DNA from 2 places in the Hirschia litorea genome. Region 1 is predicted to be linked to the other one. Evidence: predicted binding sites of a transcription regulator. Region 1 holds the regulator's gene; the other holds the start of a gene.
What was found. Region 1 encodes HrcA, which represses chaperone genes, less so after heat shock. Its sites were predicted from a motif close to GTTAGCANTCNNCNNNGNNGANTGCTAAC; they were not measured.

Region 1 (4,981 bases):
GAGCTCTGATAAGCTTGCTTCGGCTTTTAAAGCAAACAAAAAGAACTAGGTGAAATCTAAAACAAAGGGGAGCCAATAAGCTCCCCTTTTCTATGCTTTACTTTACGCTCTCAATCGCAGCTTTTTGTAGCGCGAACAATTGTTTACACCCCGCATCAGCAAGATCACTCATTGCGAGGAATTCATCGCGGGAAAACGGGCGCTCTTCACCTGTCCCCTGCACTTCGATAATCCGTCCATCTGAAGACATGATGAAGTTAGCATCCACCATCGCATTGCTGTCTTCTGCATAATCTAGGTCAAGTACAGGGACGTCTTGATACACACCACATGATATTGCGGCAGCTTGTGCAATCAATGGACTTGTCTCAATAACGCCTTCTTCTTTGAGGTAGTTTAAAGCGATAGCAAGCGCGACATATCCACCCGTGATAGCCGCTGTTCGTGTTCCGCCGTCCGCTTGAATTACATCACAGTCAATCGTGATCTGGTTTTCACCAAGCGCTTCAAGATCAGTCACTGAGCGCAAAGCGCGCCCAATAAGGCGTTGGATTTCTTGAGTACGACCTGACTGTTTTCCTGAGGCCGCTTCACGACGTCCGCGCGTGTGTGTTGCGCGAGGCAACATACCATATTCGGCTGTAACCCAACCTTTACCAGACCCCTTCATCCAGCGCGGAACATCTTTTTCCCATGACGCAGTACAAAGCACATGTGTATGACCGAACTTGACGAGACATGAGCCTTCCGCATAACGCGATTGACCTACTTCCAAACTTACCTCTCTGAGATTTTCGGGGCTACGTTTAGAAGGGCGTTCAAATTGTGTCATGGTCTCTCATCCTGTTAGGAGCCTACACCAATAATTCAAGAAATCAGGTTTTGAAAATATGGTAGGTTTTACGTATAATGTGTGTAATTGCGATACAGGAAACCTCTATGGTTTGGCAATGCAACGAATTCCCATTGCATCTTAATCGAACCATTCTTACTGTTATAGAGACATGAAAGATCACCCCTCCTCCCACACCACGTTATCTGCGATGGATGAACGCTCACGGTTGATATTCCGCGAGATCGTGGACGCATATCTGGAAACAGGGGATCCGGTAGGTTCACGCACAATATCCAGACGCGGCATCAGCCTCTCGCCCGCCTCAATTCGAAACGTAATGGCAGACCTTGCTGAATTGGGTTTACTCGACAGCCCGCACTCCTCTGCTGGGCGAATGCCAACACACCAAGGCCTACGGTTGTTTGTAGACGGATTGATGGAAGTTAAGCGCATGAAGCTTCCTCCCGCTGACAAGCGACGTATCCAGCAAAGACTTTCAGCTGCTCAAGGGCGTCCCCCTGAAGATTTTCTAGGTGAAGCATCGGAAATGCTCTCTGGTTTGGTGGGGGGTGCCGGCCTTGTCGCTAGCCCCAAAAGCAATGCTTCAGCCGTTAAACATGTGGAATTCGTATCCATCGGCCCCAGCCAAGCATTGGCTATTATTGTGAGCGAGGATGAAGACGTTGAAAACCGTCTTCTTAATGTCCCAGTTGGAATGCCGGTTTCCGCATTGCAGGAAGCGAGCAATTATTTAAATGCACGCATGCGCGGACGCACGCTCGCTGAAGTGCGGAAAGACGTTTTAACGGAAATTCGCGATAAAAAAGCACAATTAGATGAAACAGCCAGCTCTCTTGTCGAAGCCGGCCTTGCACATTGGACAGGCGAAGACCCTGACCGAGGTCGCTCTCTTATTATTCGCGGGCGCGCAAATTTGCTTGGCGACGACCAGTTAGCAGAAGATATTAATAAGGTCAGGGATCTGTTCTCATACCTCGATAAAACAGAAAGTCTTATAAAAGTTTTGGACGAAGCACGTGATGCTGAAGGTGTTCGCCTGTTTATAGGTGCAGAAAATAAACTTTTTAGCCTCTCGGGTTCAAGTGTTATCGTCGCACCCTATATGAATTCTGATCGCAAAGTAGTAGGAGCGTTGGGTGTTATTGGTCCAACTCGACTAAACTATGCACGCGTCATTCCTATGGTGGATTATACGGCGCAAGTTGTAGGTAGATTATTGAATGGCGGACCGGCCGAAGAAATAGAGGATAAGCGATGAGCGAAGATACGCAAACGCCAGAGAACGAACCAGAAGCAGTCGACACGCAAGATGCAGCTGAGAACGCACAAGCTGATGCCGCGGCGAGTGAAGCTGCACCTGAGATTGACGAAAAAGACGCACGGATTGCTGAACTTGAAGCAGAACGCAATGCCTTAAAAGATCAACTCGTTCGAAACCTCGCAGATATGGAAAACTTGCGTAAGCGCACTGAAAAACAAGTCGCTGAGTCACGCATTTACGCTGTTGAGAAATTTGCATCAGATCTTCTGTCTGTTTCTGACAATATGTCCCGTGCATTGAGCACAATTACTGACGACGCGAAGGCAGACCTTTCCGAGCAAGGTAAAGGTCTTCTTGCTGGTATCGAAATGACTCAAAAAGAATTGCACACAGCTTTTGCACGTAATGGTGTTGTAGCTGTAGATGCTGCTCCAGGCGCAAGCTTTGATCCAAACTTCCATCAGGCAATTACACAAGTCCCTTCAGATCAACCAAGTGGTACAGTCGCCGAGACATTCCAATCGGGTTGGAAAATTGGTGACAGAACACTTCGCGCTGCAATGGTAGCGGTAAGTTCCGGTGGTGGTGCGCAAGCCAAAACCGATACAAGCGAAAATGCATAATAAGCTTAGATGCTAAAATGAAAAACGGCAGAACTTACTCATCTAAGTTCTGCCGTTTTGTTTTATAGTCAAAATAAACTCGGTTTGTGTGAAACCAAAATTATTCTGGAATCGTATCACCTATACCCGCTTGGCGACGTATTGAGAGATATTCCCTACCCCAAACTCGCAAAGCTTCGAGCACTGGGCCAAGCTGTCTACCGCGCTCAGTTAAGACGTAATCATATCGTACAGGGCGTGTTTGATATTCTTTTTTCTCCAGAACACCTGCTGCGACGAGTTTTTTTAATCGCTGCGCCAAGACGTGACGGGTAATGCCAAGGTTTTTTTGCAGATCGTCAAACTTGCTAACACCTAAAAAACAATCGCGTACGATCAGAAGCGTCCACCGATCCCCTACAATCGATGTTGCCCGCGCGACGGGACACCAGTCATCTGATAATTGATCCCATTTCATATCGCACCATTATAAATCTGATTTGGCGTTATCTCAAACACATCAATGCGCCTGACCGAAGTTTATTTATGCCTGAATTAGGTCCGCCGCGATAGCGAGTTCTCTAAGGTTTGCTTCTGGGCGTGGACCATAGTGAGAAATCACTTCACTCGCTGCAAGATGACCTAAACGCGCACATGTTTCTAAGTTTACACCTTGGCTCAAACCAAAGAAGAAACCACCCGCATACGCATCCCCTGCTCCAGTTGCATCAACAACTTTATCAAGTGGTTTAGTGGGAACATTCATGCGTGTTTTTGAATCAACAACAACAGAGCCTTTAGAAGAGCGCGTGATTGCTGCAAACTCTGTCTCTGCTTTCAACATATCAACAGCAGCGTCAAAATCATCTGTCTCGTACAACGCAAGCAATTCTTCTTCATTTGCAAACACGAGATCTACATAATTTTTCACAAGGTGACGAAACGCGTCTCTGTGACGTTCGACGCAAAACACGTCAGACATTGTCACAGCAACTTTACGCCCTGCAGCTTTTGCTATTTCAGCGGCGCGCACGAATGCTGTTTTTGCAGCCGGTTTATCGAAGAGATACCCCTCAAGATATAGCCATTCAGATTGCTCGATAAGGTCTTGGTCTACATCTTCAGCTGCAAATTCTGTTGACGCACCAAGGAAGGTGTTCATTGAACGCTCACCATCAGGTGTAACTGCTATCATACAGCGTGCCGTTGCAACGCTATCAACCAGAGGAGACCCAGAGAAAACAGCCCCAATACGCTCCATGTCATTCACATAGGCAGCACCGATTTCGTCATTAGCAACCTTACCCATAAAGGCTGCTTTTGCACCAAAACTCAGTAAACAAGCGATAGTATTACCTGCGGAACCACCTGACGTTTCAACACGGTCTTCTGGCAATGCAGAATAAAGATAATCTGTTCGCTCTTGATCAATCAAATTCATGCGCGCTTTAGCAATGTCTTTATCAATAAGAAACTGATCATCAACACTCGCGATTACGTCCATAATCGCATTGCCCAAAGCAATCACATCAAATTTTGTTTCGGTCATTATGTTGGCTCCAGATATCAATACAAATCGCTATGGCTTACAATTAAAGACTTGTTATATGCCTGCCTACCACATCGACAAGCCGATTAATGCCGCATTCGGAGAAAAACCATGAAATTTGCCTTTTTAGCTTGTGAAACAACTCTGCCCGACATGCCAATGCGCCGTGTCGATGCATTTGAGTTCGATTTACAATTTGGTGGTTTACGAAATGCGCTTGAAACACGCGGGCACACATTGGTTGCTCTCGATTGGAAGAATGAGATTGAGGCCTTTAAACCATTTGATGCTGTGGTCGTAGGAACACCTTGGAATTATCAAGATTTTCAATCTCAATTTCTAGACACATTAAAGGCAATAGAAGGACTAGGCGTTCGATTATACAATACGGCTGAACTTATTCATTGGAACATCAACAAATCTTACTTAAAAGACCTTGCGAAACTCGGTGCCAAAACTGTGCCTACACGCTGGGTGGAAAAACCTACAAAGCATGATGTCCGAGCTGTTTTTGAAGAATATGATACCTCTCATATTGTCCTAAAGCGCCAAGTAGGTGCTGGCTCATTTGGACAAAAACTATTCCAACGAGATGAAACTTTGCCTGAAGGTGTATTACTCGATCGACCAGCGATGATCCAACCCTTTCTTCCTGCGATTCAAACAGAGGGTGAGTATTCTTTTATATTTATTGATGGCGCGTTTTCACATGC
Region 2 (4,981 bases), on a different contig from region 1:
AGTTGCACCACCAACTTTGATAACGGCAACACCGCCAGCAAGTTTAGCAAGACGCTCTTGAAGTTTTTCTTTGTCATACTCTGATGTTGTGTTTTCGATTTGCGCGCGGATTTGTGAAACGCGGCCTTCGATGTCAGCTTTAGCGCCCGCACCATCAACGATAACTGTGTCGTCTTTAGTGATAGAAACGCGTTTTGCTGTACCAAGCATTTCAAGAGATACGTTCTCAAGTTTGATGCCAAGGTCTTCAGAAATCACTGTACCACCAGTTAGGACAGAGATGTCTTCAAGCATTGCTTTACGACGGTCACCGAAACCAGGAGCTTTAACAGCAGCGATTTTCAATCCACCGCGAAGTTTGTTCACAACAAGAGTTGCAAGTGCTTCACCTTCAATGTCTTCAGCGATGATAAGAAGAGGCTTACCAGACTGAACAACAGCTTCAAGGATTGGAAGCATTGGTTGTAGTGATGTTAGTTTTGACTCGTGAAGAAGAATGTATGGGTCATCAAGAGCCACAGTCATTTTTTCAGCATCAGTGATGAAGTATGGTGATAGGTAACCACGGTCAAACTGCATACCTTCAACGACATCAAGTTCTGTTTCCAAAGACTTAGCTTCTTCAACAGTGATAACGCCTTCATTACCGACTTTTTCCATCGCTTTAGCGATCATGTCGCCGATTTCGCGCTCACCATTCGCAGAGATCGCACCAACTTGCGCGATTTCTTCGTTAGTTTTTACTTTTTTGGAGTTTGATTCCAAAGTTGTAACAACCTCAGCAACAGCTTTATCGATACCGCGCTTAAGATCCATTGGGTTCATGCCAGCAGCAACGCGCTTCATGCCTTCGCGAACGATAGCTTGCGCAAGAACTGTTGCAGTTGTTGTTCCGTCACCAGCAACATCGTTTGCTTTAGAAGCAACTTCACGCACCATTTGTGCGCCCATGTTTTGGAACTTGTTTTCTAGTTCGATTTCTTTAGCAACTGTCACACCATCTTTTGTTGTACGCGGTGCGCCAAAAGATTTGTCGATAACAACGTTACGGCCTTTAGGGCCAAGTGTTACTTTTACAGCGTTTGCAAGAATGTCGACACCTTCGAGCATTTCGTTGCGAGCTTCTGAACCGAAGTGTACTAGCTTAGCAGCCATGTTCGTATTCCTTTAATTTGAAAAATTGAAAATCTGAAAAGAGAAATTGAGTAGGGCGCTCTTTAGAAACAAAGAGCTGCGCGTCTTACTCAACGATACCCATGATGTCAGATTCCTTCATGATGATGAGCTCTTCGCCATCGACAGTTACTTCTGTACCGCCCCATTTTGCGAAAAGAACGCGGTCGCCAGTTTTAACTTCTAGTGCAACGCGGTTGCCGTCATCACCAATAACACCGTTACCAACTGCTACGATTTCACCTTCTTGTGGCTTCTCTTTAGCAGTATCTGGGATGATGATCCCGCCTTTAGTCTTAGCGACTTCTTCTACACGACGAACTAAAACGCGGTCATGAAGTGGACGAAATGCCATAATGAGACCTCTTTCAATTAAGGTTGCAAAAATCTGGTTTCGTTAGGCAGTTTAGATATGTGAGTTTTAGCACTCACCTAGCGTGGCTGCTAACGATGTATGGCATCTAAGATCACCCGCGCCCAACGTCAACAGGAGAGTGAATATATTTTTGGGGTATAATGTGAGAAAAATTTGACGAGGTGAGTATATATTTAAGCTGCATCCAGAGCCAATGCTGCTTCTAATTCTGTCGGGTCAATCTCAATAAATTGGGTGGTGCCGCGTAGGCCGGCGGCAGGACGTACGACCATAATCGTAGCTATATGAAGGTAAGCTTTGTCAGATGTCTTATCTTGCTGCTCTTCTTCTGTCTCTATTGTGTAGTCGCCAGCTGGCCATGTGCGATCCAAGCTAGGAAGAGAGAAGGGACGATGAAAGGTCACAAGTCTTTTGGAAATGCGATTGGCCATGAATATATCCATCCTGAATGTGTTGGCCCGTTTTTTATCGCGTCGCCAAATGTTTGTTTTTGGTAGATGTACACATTTATATATAGGGACTGTTCGCGTGGAATTCACGCTATGGGATGGATGTGTTTGTTTTTAAGTGTCGTTTGCCACGTTTGGTCGGCGTGAAACTGCTGTGCCTAGCAAGTGAGATTAATCCCCAGCGCACATGTTGGAAATGCGCTGGGGAAATGGGTTAGCTAAAGTCGAAGAAGCAAAGCTTGTTGCCGTCTAGGTCTTTCACATATGCACCGTAAAACATGTTATCAATGCGTTGGCCGGGGGCACCGTCACATGTAGCACCCAGTTTGATTGCTTTCTCGTAAAGTGCTTTGGCACCTTCCTTAGAGCCGCCCGGGAAGGCTACCGTTACACCATTACCTGGTGCAGGTGCTTCACCATTATAAGGTGTACAAACTGCGATCATAGGTTGGTCTATGTTTTTTCCGATCATTGCAATGCGGCCTGCATCAATAAGAACTTCAGCGTCAAAGAGAGCGCTATAGAATTTCTTAGAAGCGTCTAAATCTTTAACGCCAAGTGTTGTGTAACCGATCATGAGATGTCCTTTTTAGGTTGTGAAGGTGAGGGGTTATAGGGATGGAAGGTGGCCTGTCTTTACATAAATTAGACAGCCTTCTTTTGTGAAAGGAGTGTGAAGAGACATATGTGGGCTGCGTATCCAACTGCCTTTGGGGTAGTCACCAAATTCATCCGAAAACGTGCCCTCCAGCACGAGAATTTCTTCTCCGCCCCAATGTTTGTGTGCATTGAAAACTGTATTTGGGGCCCAACGTACTAAAGCACAGGATTCGCCTTCAAAATTGTGTAAAGGCAGAACCGTCAGTCCGGGAACTGTGCCGGGAAGGAAGGTTTCTGTCGTTGTGTTGCGCGTGAATTGGTGCGTGTCTTTTGGTTCAAATTGTTGAAGCTTTACGAAAATAACACACCCGTCTTTGGTGAAAGGCGTGTGCGATGAGCCAATAGGGTTTCGAACATATGTTCCGGCAGGATAGTCGCCATGTTCGTCGGAAAAAGTTCCTTCCAGCACAAGGAATTCCTCACCGCCATCATGGGTGTGGGAGCTAAAATAAGAATCTGGATCATATTTCACGAGACTTGTTGCGCGGGCGACTTCATCGCCAATTCTATCTAGCTTGCGCCGGTAGACACCTTTCATCGGGGATTCTTCCCACGGCAATTGGTTTGTGTCCAAGACAACTCTCTTAGAAAAATCAGCGTTGAGGTGCATGTTGATATCTTTCCAAATTAATCTATCTAGTAGTAGGTAGATAGCATAAATAAAAAACAAGCAAGTAAAAAATGTGTCGAATTGCTAAGAACACGGAAAGTTGATAAGCGGAGTCATGAGTAGTGCTTCCCAAATTTTAGACATTGCAGAACGTCGTATGCGACAAGTGGGATATAACGCGGTGAGTTATCGCGATATCGCCGCGGAGATGGGAATTAAAAGTGCTAGCTTGCATTATCATTTCCCAAAGAAGGAAGATATGGGCGTTGCGTTGGTGCGGCGGTATGCTGAAAACTTTCAAGCGGCTTTAGCACAAAACACAGCCAAGCAGATGACAGCAGAGGAAGATATATTCGCTTTCGTGGATAATTTTCGCACTGCCCTGAAAGAGCAAAATCTGGTGTGTTTGTGTGCGGTATTAGGGGCAGAAGCTGCAGGTATTCCAACAAGTGTTGCGGATGAGGTGAAAACCTTTTTTGTGGCGAATATAGAATGGCTTTCTTCACGCTATGCGCAGCTGGGTGCAAGTGCGCCGCTTAGACAAGCGAAGATGACCCTTTCTTTGCTGGAAGGCGCAATGATTACAAGTCAGGTCAATGGCGATGAGAGTATCTTTGACGCGGCTGTAGAGTTTATTCATAGCAGTGTGCCAAAGTCCTGAGACGACATTTAAGATGTGACAATTAGTGCTGAAGAATTGACTTTTAATTGCGAAGCTTTCGCAGTAAGTCATTTAATATGAAAATGACAAATCCAATGTTTCGGTCGCGTTTTATGGTGTTATTCATGTTGATAACAACACTGTTTACGACGCCTGCTTTTATAGAGAGGCATGACCATTCTGGGGAAACCGGAGCGCAACATTTGGAGCTGGTATCTGTCGAGTTGAAATCGGGTCTAAAACATCAGTTGGATCAGCCTCATCACATACATTCATGCGGTATGTGTCATATGCATGGTTTTGTGGCGACGATAGTGCGAATGATGGAAGTGCATTCTTTTGAGCAAATGCATATGATGCAGCTTATTGGAGCCGAATTGTCTGGTTTTCCAAGCCACCAATTTCGCCCACCACGTTCTTAGAATTTAGCAAGCGCAGGGCTATCAGCCCTTATAAATTGTTATTTCTAAGAGAAAATTATGTTCAAGAAATCTATTGGGGCACTCGGTGTCCTTACCTTTGGCTATATGAGTAGCGGGGCCAATCCTGCTATGGCGTTGGATGTATCTGCGGCAACACAAGAGAGTTCTGAAATTGATCTGCATTTAGATCATGATGAAGAGGGGCATGATGATGCGCACGCACATGAAGATGGCAAGCAAGACACAATCATTGTTGAGGCGACGCGCTTAGGCCGACGCGTTCAAGATGAACCCATGCGTGTTGAAGTGATCAACCGTGAGGAAATTGAAGAAAAAGCGATAATGCGTCCGGGCAACATCTCCATGATCGTTGCTGAAACGGGCGGCGTGCGAGTTCAGACGACATCTCCTGCTTTAGGCTCTGCCAATATTCGAATGCAGGGAATGGCTGGGCGGTATACACAATTGCTCGCCGATGGCTTGCCCCTTTATGGCGGCCAAACAGCCTCGATTGGATTATTGCAAATTCCCCCCACAGATTTGCGCCAAGTTGAGGTGATAAAAGGGTCTGCTTCTTCACTGTATGGCGGATCTGCGCTTGGGGGTGTTGTTAATCTGGTATCACGGCGG

Region 2: groES (co-chaperone GroES) is a predicted target of HrcA. The motif match lies at 1,594-1,622, and genes of this name have one in related genera.

What each region holds. Positions count from the first base shown of each region.
Region 1 is NZ_JBHTBR010000005.1:744,345-749,325, reverse strand. It holds gene ACFQS8_RS12180 (methyl-accepting chemotaxis protein) at 1-49, shown strand, start outside; gene rph (ribonuclease PH) at 98-832, opposite strand; gene hrcA (heat-inducible transcriptional repressor HrcA) at 1,005-2,114, shown strand; gene grpE (nucleotide exchange factor GrpE) at 2,111-2,740, shown strand; gene ACFQS8_RS12160 (winged helix-turn-helix transcriptional regulator) at 2,841-3,197, opposite strand; gene ACFQS8_RS12155 (adenosine kinase) at 3,264-4,268, opposite strand; gene ACFQS8_RS12150 (ATP-grasp domain-containing protein) at 4,380-4,981, shown strand, end outside.
Region 2 is NZ_JBHTBR010000002.1:1,240,371-1,245,351, reverse strand. It holds gene groL (chaperonin GroEL) at 1-1,155, opposite strand, end outside; gene groES (co-chaperone GroES) at 1,241-1,528, opposite strand; gene ACFQS8_RS05865 (hypothetical protein) at 1,723-1,980, opposite strand; gene ACFQS8_RS05860 (VOC family protein) at 2,213-2,575, opposite strand; gene ACFQS8_RS05855 (cupin domain-containing protein) at 2,609-3,268, opposite strand; gene ACFQS8_RS05850 (TetR/AcrR family transcriptional regulator) at 3,384-3,929, shown strand; gene ACFQS8_RS05845 (hypothetical protein) at 4,055-4,351, shown strand; gene ACFQS8_RS05840 (TonB-dependent receptor plug domain-containing protein) at 4,409-4,981, shown strand, end outside.